DNA from 4 places in the Streptosporangium sp. NPDC049376 genome. Region 2 is predicted to be linked to each of the others. Evidence: riboswitches for the same ligand, from Rfam matches in the RefSeq annotation. Region 2 holds a riboswitch; each other region holds the start of a gene.
What was found. A riboswitch is a leader RNA that binds a small molecule or an ion and turns the genes downstream of it on or off. The one in region 2 is predicted to bind cobalamin.

Region 1 (5,210 bases), on a different contig from region 2:
CGATCCACCGGAAGCAGAACTCGGCCTTGTCCCTGATCGAGGGGATGTGCTCGATCGCGGCGAAGGCCCTGGCCCGCTCCTCGTGGTCGGGCAGGTAGGTGTCGAGCAGCGTCAGGTAGAACTGGACGTGCACCGCCTCCTCGTAGAGCTGCCTGCTGAGGTACAGGCGCGCCTCGGGGGCGTTGACGTGCTGGTAGAGGTTGAGCACCAGGTTGTTGGCCACGATCGAGTCACCGGTCGCGAAGAACGCGACGAGACGGTTGATCAGGTGGCGCTCCTCCGGCGTCATCCTGGCCAGGTCCGCCACGTCGGAGTTGAGGTCCACCTCCTCGACGGTCCAGGTGTTGCGGATGGCCGCCCGGTAGCGTTCGTAGAAGTCCGGGTAGCGCATGGGGCGCAGGGTGAGGTTCATACCGGGGTCGAGCAGCATTCGGAGAATGACCTTTCGGCTTGGGTCACGGGGCCTACTGGCAGGCGTCGCAGTACTCGGGGTTCTCCAGCGAGCAGGCGATCACGTCCTGCTCGGGGAGCGACTGTGCCGCGGTGGCCGGCACAGCGGCCGGCACAGTGGCTGACACAGCGGCTGACACGGTGGTCTGCGCGATGCGGGTGGCCGGACGGGAGCGCAGGTAGTAGGTGGTCTTCAGGCCCGAGCGCCAGGCGTAGGCGTACATCGAGGAGAGCTTGCCGATGGTCGGGGTCGCCATGAACAGGTTGAGCGACTGCGACTGGTCGATGTACGGCGCGCGCGCCGCGGCCAGGTCGATCAGCGCCTTCTGCGGCAGCTCCCACGCGGTCCGGTAGAGCGTCCTGAGGTCGTCGGGGATGCCCGGGACGTCCTGGATCGAGCCGTCCGCCCGCTTGATCGCGTCCCTGATCTGCGGGGTCCACAGGCCCCGGGCCGTGAGGTCGGCGACCAGATAGCGGTTGACCTGGAGGAACTCCCCGGAGAGGGTCTCGCGCTTGAAGACGTTCGACACCTGGGGCTCGATGCACTCGTAGCAGCCCGCGATGGAGGCGATGGTGGCCGTGGGGGCGATCGCGATCATCAGCGAGTTGCGCAGGCCGGTCACGGCGATCCGCTCCCTGAGCGCCGTCCACTCCGCCGAACGGGCGGCCCCGTAGTGGTCGGGGTGCAGTACGCCGTCGGCGGCGCGGGTGTCCCCGTAGGAGGGGTGGCGCCCTCGCTCGGCGGCCAGGTCGCTGGAGGTGGCGTAGGCGGCCAGCGCGATCTCCTCGGCGATCCGGGTCGACAGCTCAAGCGCCCGCGGCGAGTCGAACGGCAGCCGCAGCGCGAAGAAGACGTCGGCCAGCCCCATCACGCCCAGCCCGACGGGCCGCCAGCGCTCGTTGGCCGCGCGGGCCTCGGGCGTCGGGTAGAAGCCCAGGTCGATGGTCCTGTCCAGGAACCTGACCGCGGTGCGAGCCGTACGGCGCAGCCGCTCCCAGTCCACACCGTCCGCGGTGAGGTGGGCCGCCAGGTTGATCGAGCCGAGGTTGCAGACGGCGGTCTCCGCGTCGCTGGTGACCTCCAGGATCTCGGTGCACAGGTTCGACAGGTGGATGACGTTGCCCGGACGGGCCGTCTGGTTCGAGGTCCGGTTCGAGGCGTCCTTGAAGGTCATCCAGCCGTTGCCGGTCTGGGCGAGCGTGCGCATCATGCGACCGTACAGGGCGCGGGCCGGGACCTGCCTGACGAATCCGCCCTCGGCCTCCGCCCTGCGGTAGGCCTCCTCGAACGCCTCGCCGTACAGGTCGGTGAGGTGCGGGACCTCCTTGGGGTCGAACAGCGACCACATCTCGTCGGCCTCGACCCGCCGCATGAACTCGTCGGGGATCCAGTTGGCGAGGTTCAGGTTGTGCGTACGGCGCGCCTCCTCGCCGGTGTTGTCGCGCAGTTCGAGGAACTCCTCGATGTCGGCGTGCCAGGGCTCCAGGTAGACGCAGGCCGCGCCCTTGCGACGGCCGCCCTGGTTGACGGCGGCGACGCTGGAGTCGAGGGTGCGCAGCCACGGCACGATGCCGTTCGAGTGGCCGTTGGTGCCGCGGATCAGCGAGCCGCGCGAGCGGACCCGGGTCCAGGCGATGCCGATGCCCCCGGCGTACTTCGACAGGCGGGCGACCTGGCCGTAGCGCTGGTAGATGGCCTCTAGCTCGTCCCTCGGGGAGTCGAGCAGGAAGCAGGAGGACAGCTGGGGCCTGCGGGAACCGGAGTTGAACAGGGTGGGCGAACTGGGCAGGTAGGACAGGGTGGCCATGAGCCCGTACAGTTCGGCGGCCTCCTCGACCGTCTCCGACAGACCGCAGGCCACGCGCAGCAGGAAGTGCTGGGGGCGTTCGAGGACCTTGCGGGTGCTCGGGTGGCGCAGCAGGTAGCGGTCGTAGACGGTGCGCAGCCCGAAGTACTCGAACCTGTCGTCGGCGGCCGGGTCGACCAGCGCGTCGAGGGCGGCGGCGTTGGCGGCGACGAAGGCGGCCAGCCCGTCCTGCAGGAGCCCCGCGCCGTGGGTCGCGGCGATCGACTCGGAGAAGGTCGTGACGCCGTGCTCGGCGGCCTCCTCGGCGATCAGGCCGGTCAGCAGCCTGGCGGCGGCTCTGGAGTTCTCCGGGTCGGTGATCACCCGGGCCGCGGCCTCCTCGATCGCCCGCCTGCGATCGTCCGGCGAGTGCCCGGTCTTCTCCGCCTTCTCGGCCAAGGTCTGTGTCACGTGCCACCCCTCGTGCAGGTAATCCCCGTACGGCTCACGGAGCAGGGCGCGCGTCAACGGGCGGCTCCCGGGCACGCCGGACCGCCTCGTCCCGCGGCTCTCCCTCGAAGCCCTGGACAACTCTCGTGCCGAGCGGGGACCTGGTCGGTCCCCTCTCCACACACCGCGGGCAGGTCTTCGGACTCACGGGCGTGACGCGCGCTCCTACCGGCCGTCGCTTCCCGGGCGTGGTTCACCCAGTGCTCAGTTGACGGCTTTCGTTCCCGTTCACCGCTGCGGGGCAGTCCCGGTCTCTCACCGGGTTCCCTGTTGCCTCGCCCTCGTGGGCGAACCAGCGACGACCAGGATCCTACATCTAGTGCCGCCTGACGCAACCACCCCAACAGTTTGTGTCGGGGATGCTCAGCAACCCGAGCTCGTTGAGCACCGCGCGGGTACGGCGGGTCTCCGTGACCAGCCACCGGCGGAAGTCGTCACCGCTCAGGTACGCCCGGTGCCAGCCGTTGGCCGCGCACACGGCCTGCCATCGGGGCGAGGCGTCGATCCGGTCGCACAGGGCGACCGCCCCGTCCCGGTCATCGGGGCTCATGGCCCGGGGACCGAGCACCCCGCACCAGTCGGCGTACTCCAGGCGCACCTCCCGCTCCATCAGCGTCGGCGCGTCGATGCCGTCGATCCGCTCCCCCGAGGAGACCGCGAGCGGCATCAGCCGGCCCGTGGCGATCTTCGGCAGGAGGGAGCCGGCCGAGCCGAGGAGCGCGGCCACCCGCCCCTCGTGCAGCGCCTCGACGGCCTCCGACTCGGTCGGGTAACCCGCGTACTCCATCAGCCTGACGTCGACGCCGAGGCACTTGCCGATCATGCCGTAGAGCACGTGGTCGGAGCCGCCCCCGGCCCCTCCCCCGACCACCAGCCGCGCCGGGTCGCGGCGCAGCGCCGCGACGAAGTCCTCGAAGGTCCGCAGCAGGGAGTTCGGGGAGACGGCCAGGACGGACCAGTCTCCGGCCAGCCTGGCCAGCGGGGTCGAGGCCGCCAGCACGGAGTCCGCGTCGGCGGTCTCGCCGCCCGCCAGCATCGGCACGCCCGCCAGGAACACCCGGCCCTCGCGCGCGAAGGGGCCCCCGACGGCGGCGGCGAACGCGGTCAGGGCGGCCATCCCCTGGGCGCCCGCGCCGCTCACCTCGACCGCACCGGCCATCCTCTCGCCGGTCAGGATCGCGGCCAGCGCGTGGGCGGCCTGGTCCCAGCGCCGCCCGCGGACGACCGGCGCGACGATGGTCAGCCTGCGCGCCCACCCCGCACCGGGGCCTCCCATGTCACCGCAGCCCCCGGCGACCATGACCCCCAGCGCGAGCGCGAGGAATCGCCTACGGTGCATAAGCGTCCCTTCCGCCGAGATCCCCCAGATCTCTCGATACCCTACGTTGCAGATATGTCACTCTCTGCACCGCAATTGGGGCATCAGGCGCTCACTCCACGGTGACGCTCTTGGCGAGGTTGCGCGGCTTGTCCACGTCGCGGCCGAGCGCGACGGCCGCGTGGTAGGCGAACAGCTGCAGCGGGATCGACAGCAGGATCGGGTCGAGCTCGATCTCGTTCCTGGGCACCACCAGGCAGTCGTCGGCCAGCCGGGGATCGGCCTCGCGGTGCCCGACCATGAGCACCCGCCCGCCGCGCGCGCGGATCTCCCCCAGCGTGGTGAGGTTCTTGTCCAGCAGCTCGTCGTCGGGGACGACCGCCACGGTCGGCATCTCCGGGCCGATCAGCGCCAGCGGCCCGTGCTTGAGCTCGCTGGCCGGGTAGGCCTCGGCGTGCACGTAGGAGACCTCCTTGAGCTTCTGCGCGCCCTCCCTGGCCACCGGGTATCCCCTGACCCTGCCGACGAACATCATGCTCGGCGAGCCGGCGTACTTGCCGGCCAGCTCCTTGATCCGGGGTTCGAGGGCGAGGATCTCCCCGATCTGGCCGGGCAGCGCGCGAAGGCCCTCCACGATGCGCCGGCCGTCGGCGGGCGACAGGTCGCGCACCCTTCCCAGGTGCAGGGCGAGCAGCGCGAAGGCGACCGCGGTCGAGGTGAAGGCCTTGGTGCTCGCCACCGAGACCTCGGGGCCCGCGTGCAGGTAGAGACCGCCGTCGACCTCCCTGGCGATGGCGCTGCCGACGGTGTTGACGATGCCGAGCACCCGGCCGCCCTTGCGCTTGAGCTCCTGGACGGCGGCCAGGGTGTCGTAGGTCTCCCCCGACTGGCTGATCGCCACGTAGAGGGTGTCCGGCTCGACGACCGGGCTGCGGTAGCGGAACTCGCTGGCGGGCTCGGCGTCCGACGGGATGCGCGCCAGCTCCTCGATGAGCTGGGCGCCGATCTGGCCCGAGTAGTAGGCCGAGCCGCATCCGATGATCTTCACCCGGCGGAAGGAGCGGCTCTCCCGCGCGTCCATGTTGAGCCCGCCCAGATGGGCGATGTGGAAGCGGTCGTCGAGGCGCCCGCGCAACGTCCTGGCG
Region 2 (5,210 bases):
ACGCGGACGGCGCCCTGCGGGGCCGCGCCGAGCACGTGCAGGCCGTCGCGGATCTGGACGTCCTTGACCTCGCACAGCCAGCCGTCCACGTGCAGCAGGAAGTCGTCGAACTCGGCGTCGTGCGGACGGTCCTCGATGCCGAGGTCGTGGTCGAGCCTGGCGGCCTGGATCAGCGTCCAGATCTGCGCCCGGATCGCGGGCAGCTTGGCCGGGTCCATCGCGGCGATGGAGGCGTGCTCGTCGAGGAGCTGTTCAAGCCTGGCCATGTCGCCGTAGATGTCGGCGCGGGCCATCGGCGGGACGAGGTGGTCGACCAGCGTGGCGTGGGCGCGGCGCTTGGCCTGGGTGCCCTCGCCGGGGTCGTTGACCAGGAACGGGTAGATCAGCGGCAGGTCCCCGAGGGCGGCGTCGGGGCCGCAGGAGGCCGACAGGCCCGCCGACTTGCCGGGCAGCCACTCCAGGTTGCCGTGCTTGCCGACGTGCACCACGGCGTGCGCGCCGAAGCCGTCGGACAGCCAGCGGTAGGCGGCCAGGTAGTGGTGGCTGGGCGGCAGGTCGGGGTCGTGGTAGATGGCGATGGGGTTCTCGCCGAACCCCCGGGGCGGCTGCACCATGACGACGACGTTGCCCGCGCGCAGCGCGGCCAGCACGATCTCACCGTCCGGATCGGCGGAGGTGTCGACGAACAGTTCACCGGGCGGAGGTCCCCAGTGCTCCTCGACCGAGGCCCGCAGGTCCTCGGGCAGCGTGGCGAACCACGCGGCGTACCGGGAGGCCTTGATCCGCACCGGGTTGCCCGCGAGCCGTTCCTCGGTGAGCCAATCAAGGTCCTGGCCTCCGGCGGCGATGAGGGCGTGGATCAGCGCGTCGCCGTCCTGCCCGGTGACGCCGGGCAGTTCGTCCTCGGCGCCGATGTCGTAGCCGTGCTCGCGCATCGCGGCAAGCAGCCGCACCAGGCTCGCCGGGGTGTCGAGGCCGACGGCGTTGCCGATCCTGGAGTGCTTGGTCGGGTAGGCCGACAGCATCAGCACGATCCGCCGCTCGGCGGGCGGGACGTGCCGCAGGACGGCGTGCCGTACGGCGATGCCCGCCACGCGGGAGGCCCGCTCGGGGTCGGCGACGTAGACGGTCAGGCCGTCCCCGTCGATCTCCTTGAAGGAGAACGGCACCGTGATGATCCGCCCGTCGAACTCGGGGATCGCCACCTGGGTCGCCGCGTCGAGCGGGGAGAGGCCGTCGTCGTTGGCCTCCCAGGCGGCCCTGCCGCCGGTCAGGCACAGGCCCTGCAGGATCGGCACGTCGAGTTCGGCGAGCGCGCCGACGTCCCAGGCCTCGTCGTCGCCGCCCGCGGACGCGGTGGCCGGGCGGGTACCGCCCGCGGCCAGCACGGTCACCACCAGGGCGTCGACCGTGCCCAGGGTGTCGAGCAGGCCCTGCTCGGCGCTGCGCAGGGAGGCGCAGTAGACGGGCAGCGCGCGGGCGCCCGCGTCCTCGATCGCGGCGCAGAGCGTCTCGACGAAGGCGGTGTTGCCCGCGACGTGGTGGGCGCGGTAGTAGAGCACGCCGACGACCGGGCCCTCCTCGCGGCGCGCCCGGCGTTCGAGCACGCCCCAGGCGGGCGTCGGGGCGGGCGGGGCGAAGCCGTGGCCGGTCAGCAGCAGCGTGTCCGACAGGAAGCGGCCCAGTTCGGCGAGGTTGGCGGCCCCGCCGTGGGCGAGGTAGGCGTGCGCCTCGGCGCACACCCCGCCGGGCACGGTCGACAGTTCCATCAGCTCGGCGTCCGGCGCCTGCTCGCCGCCGAGCACGACGACGGGCAGCGGCCCGGCGAGCAGGGCGTCCAGGCCCTCCTCCCAGGCGCGGCGCCCGCCGAGCAGCCGTACGACGACCAGGTCGGCGCCCTCGACGAGGGGAGGCAGGTCCCCCGCGGTGAGCCTGGCGGGATTGCCGAGCCGGTAGTCCGCGCCGCTGGCGCGGGCGCTGAGCAGGTCGGTGTCGGAGGTGGAGAGCAGGAGGATCATTCGCCACGCTCCCCGGCGGGGAGCGGCGCGGCCGTGAACGGCGGTGCGGGCTTGCGGCTGGGGAACGGCGAACAGCGCACAGGGCTTTCCTCCCTCGGGGTCCTCGCCCCGGGTCGTCGTCGGCTACGACGGCTGGAGTCTCCTGGCTCCCGGATCGATGCTCCCCCCGGCCTTCCCGCCCGTTGCCGGACCGTGGCTGGATGGGGTTCGCTCCCCGGTTACAGTGGCGGGACCGCGCCGGATTCACACCGGCTTCCTCCCTTTTGCCGTCGCCAACGATGAGACTACGGCAGCGAGGTCCCCGCAAGAAACTGGAGTTACCATCCTCAGCGTGTCAAAAGGTCACTTCTCCGGACGATCTCATCCCGACGCGTGCCCGGGGGCGCTCCAGGTGCATTCCGCGGCCGACGGCGGCCTGGCGCGCGTCAGGGTGCCCGGAGGGCGCCTGACGGCCCCGCAGCTGCGCGAGCTGGCCTCGGCCGCCGAGACCTGCGGCAACGGCGTCGTCGAGCTGACCTCCCGGGCGAACGTCCAGGTGCGCGGACTGGGCGCCGGGGACGACTTCGCGGCCCGCATGGCACAGGCGGGGCTGCTGCCCTCGGCCACCCACGAACGGGTCCGCAACGTCCTGGCCTCACCGCTGAGCGGCCTCGACGGCCGGGGGATTCTCGACGTGGGACCGCTGACCCGTGAGCTCGACCTGCGCCTGTGCGGCACGCCCGCGCTCGCCGGCCTGCCGGGGCGGTTCCTGTTCGCGCTCGACGACGGCCGGGGCGACGTGGCCTGGCTCGGGGCGGACGCCGCGATCCTGCCGACCGGCCCCGGCGAGGTGGCGTTGCTGCTGGCCGAGACCGACAGCGGCCTGCGGATGCCGCCGGAGTCGGCGGTCGCCGCGCTGCTGACCGCCGCCGAGGCGTTCCTGGCCGAGCCCGGGGTGCGGGAGGGCCGTGTGTGGCGGATCGGCGAACTGCCCGGCTGCGCGGAGCGCGTCGCCGCCCGGGTCGCGGCCGCCCTGGAGACGACCTCCGCCCCCGTACGGCGGGCCCCCGTCCCGGCGCCCTCCCACGGTCCCGTCGGGGCCGTCGAACAGCCCTCAGGCCTGAACACGCTCGGCGTCACGGTGCCGCTGGGGCGGCTGACCTCCGCCCAGGCCGCCCTGCTGGCCAGCCTGGCCGTCGAGGAGGTACGGCTGACGCCGTGGCGCGGCGTCGTCCTGCCCGGCCTGTCCCCGGCCGCTCTCTCCGAGGTCGCCGGGCGGCTCGTCGCCGCCGGGCTGGTCCTCGACCCGGCCTCGCCGTGGACGGGCGTGACGGCCTGCGCGGGACGGCCCGGCTGCGCGAAGTCACTGGCCGACGTGCGGGCCGACGCCGCCCGCTGGATCGCGGCCGAGAGCGACCCGCCCTCGGCCGTCCCCGCCCGCCCCGGTACGCTCCCGGTGCACTGGGCGGGCTGCGAACGACGTTGCGGCCGCCCGCGAGGACGGGCCGTCGACGTGGTCGCGACCACGACCGGCTACCGGGTCCTCCTGGAGGACAGCGGCTTGGACAGCGGCCCGGAAAGCGGCCTGAACTGCGCGGACACCGAGGAGACCACGGCCGCCGTGGCGGCTCTGAGAGGGGAAACGTGACCGACTACGTCCGGGACGGCGCGGAGATCTACCGGCGTTCCTTCGCCACCATCCGCGCCGAGAGCGACCTGGACGGCCTGCCGCCGGATGTCGCCCAGGTGGCGGTCCGCATGATCCACGCCTGCGGGATGGTGGACCTGGTCGCCGACCTCGGCTGGTCGCCGGGCGTGGTCGCCTCGGCCAGGGCGGCCCTGCGCGCGGGGGCGCCCGTGCTGTGCGACGCGATGATGGTCGCCTCGGGGGTGACCCGGCGCCGCCTGCCCGCGGGCAACGAGGTGCTCTGCACGCTGGGTGAGCCCGGCGTGCCCGAGCTGGCCGTACGGCTCGGCACCACCCGCAGCGCGGCCGCCCTCGAACTGTGGCGCGACCGTCTCGAAGGGGCGGTCGTCGCGATCGGCAACGCGCCGACCGCGCTGTTCAGGCTGCTGGAGATGGTCGAGGAGGGGGCGGGACGGCCCGCCGCCGTGCTCGGCGTGCCGGTGGGTTTCATCGGCGCCGCCGAGTCGAAGCAGGCGCTCGCCGGGCATCCGGCGGGTCTGGAGTACCTGGTCGTGCACGGGCGCCGGGGTGGGAGTGCGATGGCCGCCGCCGCGGTCAACGCGATCGCGAGTGAGGTCGAGTGAACGACACGTCAGCGGGACGGCTCAGGGGCGTCGGGCTCGGCCCGGGAGACCCGGAACTGGTGACCGTCAAGGCGGCCAGGCTCATCGGGGAGGCGGACGTCATCGCCTACCACAGCGCCCGCCACGGCAGGAGCATCGCCCGCTCGGTGGCGGCGCCGTACCTGCGGGAGGGGCAGATCGAGGAGGCGCTGATCTACCCGCTCACCACGGAGACCACCGACCACCCCGGCGGCTACCAGGGCGCCATCGACGACTTCTACGCCGACTGCGCGCTGCGGCTGGCCGCCCACCTGGACGCGGGCCGCGACGTGGTCGTGCTGTGCGAGGGCGACCCGCTCTTCTACGGCTCCTACATGCACATGCACAAGCGGCTGGCCCACCGCTACGTCACCGAGGTCGTGCCCGGGGTGACGTCGGTGAGCGGCGCCGCGGCCGTGCTCGGCAGGCCGCTGGTCGAGCGGGACGAGGTCCTGACGGTGCTTCCCGGCACGTTGCCCGCCGAGGTCATCGCCGAACGCCTGGCCGCGACCGACTCCGCGGCGATCCTCAAGCTCGGCCGTACCTTCACCAAGGTTCGCGACGCGCTGGCCGAGGCGGGCCGTCTCGACGAGGCGTGGTACGTGGAGCGCGCGACCACCGGCGCGCAGCGCCTGGCCCCGCTCGCCGAGGTGGACCCGGACAGTGTGCCGTACTTCTCGCTGGCGCTGGTGCCGAGCCCGGTCAACTCCGGCCTTCCCGGCACCCACGGTGAGAGCCGGGCCCCGGAGCGCGTCCAGGGCGGCGAGGTCGTCGTGGTCGGGCTCGGGCCCGCCGGGCGGCCCTGGCTGACACCGGAGGCTCAGGAGGCGTTGGCCGCCGCCGACGACCTCGTCGGGTACGGCCCCTACCTGGACCGCGTCCCGCCGAACCCGCGCCAGCGCCGTCACCCGACGGACAACCGGG
Region 3 (5,210 bases), on a different contig from region 2:
CGGCGTTCACGGTGACCACGAGGGCCGTTCCTGACAGCACCGCGGCGACGCCCGGCCGGTCCTCGGGCAGCGCCGTGCCGACGCGCTCCGCCAGGAGGCGGGCGTCGGTCTCCGTGGTGCCGGTGGCCAGCAGGACGTCGCCGTGGACGGTCGCGGTCGCGGCGACCTGACCGGCCTCGACGGTCAGGAGCCGGTCGCGGAGCCTGGCCGTCTCACGTTCGCTCTCCCTGAGGCGTTCGGCGAGGGCGGCGACCCGGTCGGCGACCTCCGCGCGGGGGGCGTTGAACTGCTCGGCGATCCGGGAGACGAGGTCGCGCTCGCGGGCGAGGTAGCGGAAGGACTCGATGCCGGTGACGGCCTCGATGCGGCGCTGCCCCGAGCCGACCGACGACTCGGCGGTGACGGCGACGCCGCCGATCTGGGAGGAGCGGTCGACGTGGGTGCCGCCGCACAGCTCCCGTGACCAGGCGCCGCCGATCTCGACGACCCGGACGGTCTCGTCGTAGGTCTCGCCGAACAGCGCCAGCGCCCCGATCTCACGGGCCTCCCGAAGGGGCATGTGGCGCACCTCGACCGGCAGGTCCCCGCGGATCGCGACGTTGGCGGCGTCCTCGATCTCCCCGCGGGCTCCGGCGGGCAGGGCACCGCGCCAGGAGAAGTCCAGGCGCAGGTGGCCGGGCCGGTTGTAGGAGCCGGACTGCAGGGCGGCCGGGCCGAGCGTGGCGCGCAGCGCGGCGTGCACGACGTGGGTCGCCGAGTGGGCCTGGCGGGCGCCCGCGCGCCACTCGGGGTCGACCTGGGCGCGTACGGGCTGTCCCGGCGCCAGTTCCCCGTCCAGGACGCGCACCTGGTGCACGACCAGCCCGGGGACGGGGCGTTGCACGTCCAGCACCTCGGCGGACAGGCTCGGGCCGTGCAGGGTTCCCGCGTCGCTCTCCTGGCCGCCGGACTCGGCGTAGAACGGGGTGCGGTCGAGGACGACGCCGACGATCTGGCCCGCGACGACCGTGGCCACGGGCGCCCCGTCGCGGAGCACGGCCAGGACCGTCGAGTCGGTGGTCAGCGTCGTGTACGCCCGCCAGTCGGTGGGGCCGTGCTCGTCGAGGAGGGCGCGGTGCAGTCCGGTGTCGGCGTGGCCGGTCTTCCTGGCGCGGGTGTCCTCACGGGCGCGGCGCCGCTGCTCGGCCATCAGCTCCCTGAACCCGGTGACGTCCACGTCGAGGCCGTGTTCGGCGGCGATCTCGACGGTCAGGTCGATCGGGAAGCCGTAGGTGTCGTGCAGCTTGAAGGCCGTGGCCGCAGGCAGCCGTTCCCCGGTCCGGATGATGGCCCGGTCGAGCAGCGCGCTGCCCTGGCGCAGCGTCGAGCGGAAGGTCTCCTCCTCGCCGTAGGCGTAGGCCGAGATCCGGTCGAAGTCGGCGGCCAGCTCCGGGTAGGAGGGCGCCATGCAGTCGCGGGCCACCGGCAGCAGTTCGGGCAGGACCGGGTCCTCGTAGCCGAGCAGCCGGACGGCGCGGATCGCCCGGCGCAGGATCCGGCGCAGCACGTAGCCACGTCCCTCGTTGGAGGGGGTGACGCCGTCGCCGATCAGCATGAGCGCGGTGCGGACGTGGTCGGCGACGACCCGGAGCCGGACGTCGTCGGGGTGGCTCTCGGCCGCGGACGGCCCGGAGCGCACGCCGTACCTGGTTCCGGTCAGCGCCGCGGCGGCGTCCAGGACGGGCCGGGTCTCGTCGGTCTCGTAGAGGTTGTCGACGCCCTGGAGCAGCGCCGCCATGCGTTCCAGGCCCATGCCGGTGTCGATGTTGCGGGAGGGCAGCTCGCCGAGGATCGGGTAGTCCTCCTTGCCGACGCCCTCGCCCCGCTCGTATTGCATAAAAACGAGGTTCCAGAATTCGAGGTAACGGTCCTCGTCGACCTCGGGCCCGCCCTCTCGCCCATAGGCCGGGCCACGGTCGTAGTAGAGCTCGGAGCAGGGCCCGCACGGCCCGGGGACGCCCATGGACCAGAAGTTGTCGGCCTTGCCGCGCCGTACGATGCGGGCCTCCGGCAGGCCGATCACGTCCCGCCACAGGGCGTGGGCCTCGTCGTCGTCCAGGTAGACGGTGGCCCAGATCCGGTCGGGGTCGAGGCCGTAGCCTCCCTCGGCCCGAGGCTTGACCGTCAGGTCCCAGGCGAGCCTGATCGCCTCCTCCTTGAAGTAGTCGCCGAAGGAGAAGTTGCCGCTCATCTGGAAGAACGTGCCGTGCCTGGTGGTCTTGCCGACCTCGTCGATGTCGAGGGTGCGGATGCACTTCTGCACGCTGGCCGCCCGGGGGGACGGCGGTGTCCGCTGCCCGAGGAGATAGGGCTTGAACGGCACCATGCCCGCGTTGACGAACAGCAGCGTCGGGTCGTCGGCGGGCAGCGGCGCGCTGGCGGCCACGGTGTGCCCCGCCGCCGCGAAGTGCTCAAGGAACCGCCGTTTGACCTCCGCCGTCCGCACTTGCCCTCCCGAATGCCGCCAGTCTTTGCAATTGCAAATTTGTTGCAACAAGGCATCGTACAGCCGCCGGAACCGGAAGCCATCTTCAGCGCATCAACGGCTTCGTGCAATGATGACCGGCGAAGGCGAGCGCGGACGAGGAAGCCGGTGCGAATCCGGCGCGGTCCCGCCACTGTGATCGGCGAGCGGACCCCCACGAGGTCACCGCCCCCTGCGGGGTGGGAAGACGGGGGCGAGCATCGACCCGAGAGCCAGGAGACTCACGCGGTCGCCTCCTCGACGAACTGGGGCGGATCTCCCCGGAGAGGAGCGGGTCGGCCGATGGATGACCTCGCGTGGCGACGACCGCACGAGCCCTCCGCGCCGACGTGTGCCCGGAGACGACCTCCTGGCCGGTTCCGTGACCTTCCGGCAGGGCCGTCCCATGGTGCAGATCCCGTGAGAGGAACCGTCCGTGACGGTCAGACGTCCCCTGTCCCTGTTGCTCGCCCTGTCCTGTGCCATGCTCCTGGCCGGTTGCAGCGCCTCCTCCGGAGCCCCGGCTGAAGCCCCTGCCGGGGCCGTCGCGGGCTTCCCGGTCACCCTCGATGACTGCGGCGTCAGGACGACCTACGACCGCCCGCCGCGGCGGGCGGTCTCGCTCAACCAGCACGCGACCGAGGTGATGCTGGCGCTGGGACTGCAGGGGTCGATGGTCGGCACCGGATATCTCGACGACAAGGTCCTGCCCGAGTACCAGGCCGCCTACGACGGGGTGAAGGTGCTCTCCAGGCAGTACCCCTCCTACGAGGCGCTGCTGGCCGAGGAGCCCGACTTCGTCTACGGCGGTTTCTCCAGCGCCTTCGACGAGAAGGAGGGCCGCGGCCGCGACGCGCTGGGCAAGGCCGGGATCGACACCTACCTCAACGTCGAGCAGTGCCCGTCCGGCCCGGTGGACATGGACCTGATGGACCGGGAGATCCGCAACGTCGCCACGATCTTCGGCGTGCGCGAACGGGCCGAGGCGCTCATCACCCGGCTGCACGAGCCCCTGGCGCGGGTGAGGGAGAGGCTCGCCGACGTCGAGCCGGTCAGGTTGTTCGTCTACGACAGCGGCGACAAGACCGCCTTCACCGCCGGGGGCAAGGGCGTCGGCGACGAGATCATCACGCTGGCGGGCGCGCGGAACGTCTTCACCGACGTGGACAAGACGTGGGCCGACGTGTCGTTCGAGCAGGTCGCCGAGCGCGCGCCCGACTGGATCGTCGTCTACGACTACGGCGAGGAGAAGGTCGAGGACAAGAAGAGGTTCCTGCTGTCGAACCCGGCGCTCGCCGACGTTCCGGCGATCAGGCACAGGCGGTTCGCGGTGCTGCCGCTGTCGTCGGTCGTGCTCGGGGTCCGGGCGCCGTCGGCGGTTGAGTCGCTGGCCCGGCAGATCCACCCCGACCGGTTCGAGTGAGCGGCCTGACCGGGCTCTCCCGGACGACGCCCGTCACCCGGCGCCCCGGCCTGCCGTACCCGCTGACGCTCGCGCTGTGCGCGCTGCTGCTCGGCGGGGCGGTCACGGCGGGGGTCGCGGCCGGTTCGATCAGCCTGCCCGCCGAGCAGGTGTGGGGCATCCTGCTGCACCGCCTCCACCCCGCGCTGGCCGAACCGGTCTGGTCCCCGGTCAGGGAGACCGTCGTCATGGACGTACGGCTGCCGCGGGTGATCCTGGGCGGGGTCATCGGCGCCGGTCTCTCGGTCTGCGGGATGGCGTTGCAGGCGCTGGTGCGCAACCCGCTGGCCGATCCGATGCTGCTTGGCGTCTCCTCCGGCGCCAGTGTGGGCGCGGTGAGCGTGACGGTGTTCGGCCTGACCTTCCTCGGACCGTTCTCACTGCCGGTCGCCGCGTTCGCGGGGGCGCTGGCGGCGCTGGTCACGGTCTATTTCCTGGCCCGGTCCGGCGGGCGGATGACCACGGTACGGCTGGTGCTGGCCGGGGTGGCGACGGCCGAGGTGCTCTCGGCGGCGGCCAGCTTCCTGGTGGTGACCTCCGACGACCCGCACCGGGCCCAGTCGGCCGTCCGCTGGATGCTCGGCGGCGTCGCCGGGACGACGTGGACGACGGTGTGGGTGCCCGCGGCGGCCGTGACGGCGGGCACCGTCGTCCTGCTGGGCGTCTCGCGCCCGCTGAACCTGCTGCTGGCCGGGGAGGAGGCAGCCGCCTCCCTGGGGCTGGACGTGCACCGCTTCAGGACGGCGCTGTTCGTGCTGGTGGCGATGGTGATCGGCACCGTCGTCGCGGTCAGCGGGGCCATCGGGTTCGTCGGGCTGATCATGCCCCATGTGGTGCGGCTGCTCGTCGGTGCCGACCACCGGCGGGCGCTTCCGGCCACGGCGCTGCTCGGGGCGGCGTTCCTCATCACGGCCGACCTGGTCGCCAGGACGCTGATCACCCCCGAGGAGATACCGGTGGGGATCATCACGGCGCTGGTCGGCGGGCCGTTCTTCCTGTGGCTGATGCGCAGGAGGACCTGATGGGCGCTCTGGCCGTACGGGAGGTCTCGGTGCGGATCGGCGGCAGGGACCTGGTGCGCGCGGTGACGTTCGAGGTGGCCCCCGGTGAGGTGCTCGGCCTGGCCGGGCCCAACGGCGCGGGCAAGTCGACCCTGCTGAGGACCCTCTACCGGGTGCTGCGCCCCACCGCCGGGCAGGTGCTCCTCGACGGGCACGACGTGTGGCGGACGCCGGGCAGATGGCT
Region 4 (5,210 bases), on a different contig from region 2:
CGACTGCACCCAGCCGTGCTGGGTGGCCAGGTAGCCGTTGAGCCGCTCGGCGAAGTACTGGACCATGTCGTTGCGTTCCGGCTCTCCGTGCACCAGGACGTCGATGCCCGCCCGCTCCTGGAAGACCAGGACCGAGCGGATCTCCGAGGCGATCAGCTCGTCGTAGGCGTCCTGGTCGATCCGCCCGGCGCGCAGGTCGGCGCGGGCCGCCCGCAGCCGCCCGGTCTGCGGGAAGGAGCCGATGGTGGTCGTGGGCAGCTCCGGCAGGCTGAGGCGGGCGCGCTGGGCCGCCGCCCGCTCACCGTACGGCTGGGGCCTGCGGGTGTCGGCGGGGGTGACCGCGGCGGCGCGGGCCCTGACCCCGGGGTCGTGGGTGAGCGTGGAGGCCTCGCGTGAGGCCAGGTCGGCCTGGTTGGCGGCCAGCCGTCCGGCGACGGCCCCGGTTCTCTCGCTGAGCCCGGTGGCCAGGGTGACGACCTCGGCGACCTTCTGCCTGGCGAAGGCGAGCCAGCGGCCGACCCGCGGGTCGAGGCCGTGTTCGAGCCCGAGGTCGACGGGGACGTGCAGCAGCGAGCAGGAGGGCGCGACGTCCACCCGGCCGGCCAGGCCGAGCAGGGTGGCCAGGGTCGCCAGCGACCCGCCCAGGTCGTTGATCCACACGTTGCGGCCGTCCACGACACCGGCGATCAGGCGCTTGCCGGGCAGACCGCCCGCGCGGGCCAGGTCCTCCAGGTTGGCCGCGGCCGGGCCGGTGAAGTCCAGTCCCAGGCCCTCGATCGGCGCCCTGGCCAGGACCGGCAGCGCGTCTCCGAGCCGGTCGAAGTAACCGGCGACGAGGATCTTCGGCCGGTCGGTCAGGGCGCCGAGCTCACGGTAGGCGTGGGCGGCGGCGTCGAGCACCGCCCGGTCGCGGTCCTGCGCCAGCGCGGGCTCGTCGAGCTGCACCCACTCGGCACCGGCCGCGCGCAGGGCGGCGAGCACCTCGGCGTAGACGGGCAGCAGCCGGTCGAGCAGGCCGATGGGTTCGAAGGCCGGGTCCGCGCCGGGGGCGGGCTTGGCCAGCAGCAGGTAGGTGACGGGGCCGACGAGCACGGGGCGCGCGGTGTGCCCGAGCGCGACGGCCTCGCGCAGTTCGCCTACCTGTTTTGCCGGGTCCGCGGCGAAGACGGTGTCAGGTCCCAGCTCCGGCACCAGGTAGTGGTAGTTGGTGTCGAACCACTTGGTCATCTCCAGCGGGGCGACCTCCTGGGTGCCCCGGGCCATGGCGAAGTATCCCGCCAGGGGGCCTTCCGTCTCCACGACGGCTCGGTGACGCGGGGGGACGGCGCCGACCATGACGGTGGTGTCGAGGACGTGGTCGTACAGCGAGAAGTCGCCGGTCGGCACCTCCCGCACCCCCGCCTCCGTCAGGTGCCGCCAGTTGCCTGCGCGCAGCCCGGCCGCGACGTCCAGCAGGTCACGCTCGGTCACCCGGCCCGCCCAGTGGCCCTCGATCGCCTTCTTCAGCTCACGGTCCGGCCCCTGACGGGGGTAGCCGTACACGGTGGGGGAGGAAGTCTCGGTCACGGAACTCTCCTTCGCGAGTCACGAAAGGACTCCGGTGCCCCGAGGGGAGAGACGAAGGAGAGGCGGGCGCACCAGGCCCGTCCCATGCCGCCGACCCACCCGCGAGGTCACCGAGGTCACCGCGTGCGTGGTCGCACGCGGGCAGTGGCAGGTCTTCGGACTCGCGGGCACGTCCGGGCCGTTGTCTCGCCCTGACACCTAGTGGCCGTCGCTTCCCGGACCCGATCTGCCGGATCCAGTGCGTTTGACGGCGGTCGTTCCCACTCACCGCTGCGGGGCAGTCCCGGAGTCACACCGGGTTCCCTCTTACGACGCGTCTGCCTGGCGGGCAGGGCGAACCGACTGCGTCCCCAACCCTACGCGCATCCGATGGCGGAGCGACAACCATATTCGGGCCCGCCGGCGGGTTCGCGGGATCGTTCTCCCGTCGCCCCGGACCGCCTGAAACCGTACGGGGGAATTCGCGGGTCGCGGGAAAATCTCCGTCCCCCGCTTTCGCGACTCAACAACCGTGACCTAAGACCCCATTTCCTACAATTTCCGAAAGAAAAGGTCAGGATATATTAGACCCGGCAAACCCCCCAGCCATCGGAGTTAACCATGTATCGGACTAAAGGGTCACATCTCCATCAAGGGCGTATACCAAGCGCCCTAACCGGTGTCAAGTCGCGAGTCGCCGCCATTCTCCACCGGCGTTTCCCGGTCATCATGCGAGGGACGCTTGGCCTGGTGTTCCTGTGGTTCGGCGTGCTGAAGGTGGCGAACGTCAGCCCGGTCGGCGCCCTGGTCGCCGACACCCTGTCCTTCGTGCCGCTGCCCGCGTCGTTCGTGGTGCCCGCCCTGGGCGTGTTCGAGGTCGCGGTGGCCCTGGCGCTGTTCACCGGCCGGTGGCTGCGCCCGTTCCTGCCCGTGCTCCTGCTCCACCTCGTCGGCACGTTCCTGGTCCTGGTGCTCCACCCGGGTGTCGCGTTCAAGGACGGAAACCCGCTCATGCTCACAATGGAGGGCGAGTTCGTCGTCAAGAACGTCGTCCTGATCGCCGGGACATTGGTCGTCGCCGCGACCCTCCCCCGGCGCGAGGGGCACGAGGAACAGCGGGAGGAGTCCCGCCTGCCGGTTTCCACCACCTCGCGTTAGAGAACTCACGACGGGCCCGTCGCGGGCCCGTGGAGAACGAGTGCCGGGAAACGGGAAACGGGATCGCCCCGTTTCCCGTTTCCCCAAAGGCACGACGCCCCGCCCAGGACCTGTTTTGTGGATCTTCGCCGTGGCGAGGATCGTCCAGGTGGATGCCCCGCGAGGCGGAGGAGGAGCTCATAACGGAGTTATGGGCGACAGATTCTCCCCGGCCCCCCACGGCAAACGCGGAGCCTGCGGAGCGTTTTCGTGGGGTGGGGCGCCAACGCGGCGGGGCGCCGCCTGGGCGACCGCGGCAGGCGGAAAGATCCGCAAAACGGGTCCTAGGGGAGCCCGTCCCCCAAGGGCGGGACCTTCGTCCCTGATGGTCACGCCGTACGGCTCCGACAATGGAGATGACGGCTTCGCGCCCGGAGAGCGGGCGCCGCCACCGTCACGAAGAACGGGGGTTCAGATCATGCGATCCAAGCAGTGGGACGTCCGGGTCTCCATCACCGAGGACGGCGACGAGACCTTCGCCAGGGCGGTCCTGCCCATCGCGGGTGCCGGGGAACTGGCGGGGATCGGCCGGGCACGCCGCAACCCGTCCGACGATCCGGTGGCCGAGATCGGCGACGAGCTCGCCGCCGCCAGGGCGCTGGCCGACCTGTCCGGCAGGCTGATGAGCGTCACCTCGGCGGACATCGCCCAGCTGACCGGCCCTACCTCGTGGTGAGGGGGCCCCGCGCACGGACCGGCCCGCCCGCCGTCGCCCTCACGGACTCCGGCGGACGGGCCCCGGTTCACCGCCGGCCGTAGACCTGGTGGACGAACTCGGCGAGCTTGTCGTCGGGCAGGCCCTTGGCCAGGTCGGCCTCACTGATCATGCCGACGATGCGGTGGTTCTCGATCACGGGCAGACGCTTGATCCGGTGCCGTTCCATCATGGTCAGCGCCTCGTCGACGCTGCCTTCGACGTCGATCCAGATCAGCCCCTGGGCGAGCTCACTCGCCGTCGTCTCGTCGAGGTTCCCGCCCTCTGCGCAGCACTTGATCACGATGTCACGGTCGGTGATGATCCCCTTGAGCCGGTCGTCGTCCCCGCAGACCGGCAGCGCGCCCACATCCAGGTCGCGCATCATCCGCGCAGCCGTACGCAGACTGTCGTGTTCACCGACGCACCGCGCGTCCGGGTGCATCAGGTCCCGGACCGTCCTGCCTGTCTCCGTTCTCGTCATCGTCACCCCTCCTGACGGTAGGTTTGTGGGCCTCTATAGCCCTATGCCCGATAAATTCGGATTCAGTGGGGCGATTCTGGAGAGAAAGGCTGTGATCCACGATCACGGCCTTCTCGGCGGGCCACCCGGATGTCAGGATGTCGGGTGTGACCCTCGCGGCGTCGGCGCTTCGCGTGCCACGTGCCATCGTCTTCGCGACGCTGTGCACCGTGGTCTCCGCGGGCGGCCACGCCCTGGCCGGAGGCGGTCTCGTCCCGCCGTTCCTCGGGATTCTCGGCGTCGTCGTCTCCTTCTGCGTCGCCTACCCGCTCGGCGGTCGTGAACGCGGCCCCGAGGTGGTGCTCACGGCCACCGGTGGCGTGCAGCTCCTGCTGCACGAGCTGTTCAGCCGGGCCGCGCACGGGCCGCACACCACGATCCTCGGCGACCACGGCCATCCCACCTCCGGCATGACCGCGGTCCACCTGGCCGTCGCGCTGGGCACCGGCTGGTGGCTGTACCGCGGTGAGAGCGCGGTGTGGCTGATGATCCGCCTGTACGGCCGCCGCCTGCCGGTGATCCGGCTGCTCCTCACCGTCCCCACCGAGGTGGTCGCCCCCGTCCGGCGGCCGGTGACCACCCATGAGGCCACGCCGTACGGCGGGCGGGACGTCCTTCCCGCGCTACGGCGCCGCGGCCCACCCCTGCCCGTCCCCGTCGGCTGAGCCCCACACGGACCCCGGGTGTTCCGTCGCCCCTCCATGACCGGAGCGCTCTCCGCTCCTTCGTGACCGGGCGTTCTCTCCGGTCTTCGTGACCGGTACTCCTCCGGCTCCTTCGGGATCGGAGGTTCCCTCCGGTCTTCCAGGACGCCCCTTCCCGGACCCTCCGTGGCCAGGCGCTCTCCCAGTCCCCGGTCGGGTGCCCTCCCCTGCCCGGTGACCGGGCGATCCTCCCGAAGCCAAGGGGTCGGCACCACCTCCCGCCGAGCCCGTCCCTGGCCCGGCCAACCCGTCATGCCCGGACGTGCCCTACGTCCTCGCCGTGCTTCTTCGCTGGGCCCCTTCCCTGGGCTCCTTCTCCATGCCCGAACACCCCCCGCAAGCCGTCGATCACCTGTCTGGCGGGCACCTTCCGATGCCCTCGGCCCGTCTTGACCAGCGCCGAAGGAACCCCTATGCCTCCTGTCACACCCATCCCGTCCACCCCCTCCTGGCTCTCCGACGAGCAGGTGACGGCGCTCGCGCTGGCCGCGCGTGCGGGGGCGCCCGACACCGTCGAGGCCTTCGCCCGCGCCGTCTACCCGGACGT

Region 1: another riboswitch for cobalamin. It lies ahead of ACIBVQ_RS30715 (ribonucleoside-diphosphate reductase subunit alpha); the one in region 2 lies ahead of cobN (cobaltochelatase subunit CobN).
Region 3: another riboswitch for cobalamin. It lies ahead of ACIBVQ_RS21615 (ABC transporter substrate-binding protein); the one in region 2 lies ahead of cobN (cobaltochelatase subunit CobN).
Region 4: another riboswitch for cobalamin. It lies ahead of metE (5-methyltetrahydropteroyltriglutamate--homocysteine S-methyltransferase); the one in region 2 lies ahead of cobN (cobaltochelatase subunit CobN).

The regions. Positions count from the first base shown of each region.
Region 1 is NZ_JBITMT010000016.1:21,699-26,908, reverse strand. Features, by position in the region: gene ACIBVQ_RS30720 (ribonucleotide-diphosphate reductase subunit beta) at 1-430, opposite strand, end outside; gene ACIBVQ_RS30715 (ribonucleoside-diphosphate reductase subunit alpha) at 465-2,708, opposite strand; cobalamin riboswitch at 2,859-3,059, opposite strand; gene ACIBVQ_RS30710 (Bug family tripartite tricarboxylate transporter substrate binding protein) at 3,064-4,086, opposite strand; gene glmS (glutamine--fructose-6-phosphate transaminase (isomerizing)) at 4,178-5,210, opposite strand, start outside.
Region 2 is NZ_JBITMT010000034.1:9,409-14,618, forward strand. Features, by position in the region: gene cobN (cobaltochelatase subunit CobN) at 1-2,018, opposite strand, end outside; cobalamin riboswitch at 2,135-2,338, opposite strand; gene cobG (precorrin-3B synthase) at 2,350-3,645, shown strand; gene ACIBVQ_RS39045 (precorrin-8X methylmutase) at 3,642-4,268, shown strand; gene ACIBVQ_RS39050 (precorrin-2 C(20)-methyltransferase) at 4,265-5,210, shown strand, end outside.
Region 3 is NZ_JBITMT010000008.1:135,886-141,095, reverse strand. Features, by position in the region: gene alaS (alanine--tRNA ligase) at 1-2,485, opposite strand, end outside; cobalamin riboswitch at 2,621-2,747, shown strand; gene ACIBVQ_RS21615 (ABC transporter substrate-binding protein) at 2,940-3,926, shown strand; gene ACIBVQ_RS21610 (FecCD family ABC transporter permease) at 3,923-4,987, shown strand; gene ACIBVQ_RS21605 (ABC transporter ATP-binding protein) at 4,987-5,210, shown strand, end outside.
Region 4 is NZ_JBITMT010000001.1:912,787-917,996, reverse strand. Features, by position in the region: gene metE (5-methyltetrahydropteroyltriglutamate--homocysteine S-methyltransferase) at 1-1,566, opposite strand, end outside; cobalamin riboswitch at 1,713-1,888, opposite strand; gene ACIBVQ_RS04125 (hypothetical protein) at 2,275-2,703, shown strand; gene ACIBVQ_RS04120 (dsRBD fold-containing protein) at 3,161-3,418, shown strand; gene ACIBVQ_RS04115 (CBS domain-containing protein) at 3,486-3,920, opposite strand; gene ACIBVQ_RS04110 (hypothetical protein) at 4,067-4,624, shown strand; gene ACIBVQ_RS04105 (sigma-70 family RNA polymerase sigma factor) at 5,077-5,210, shown strand, end outside.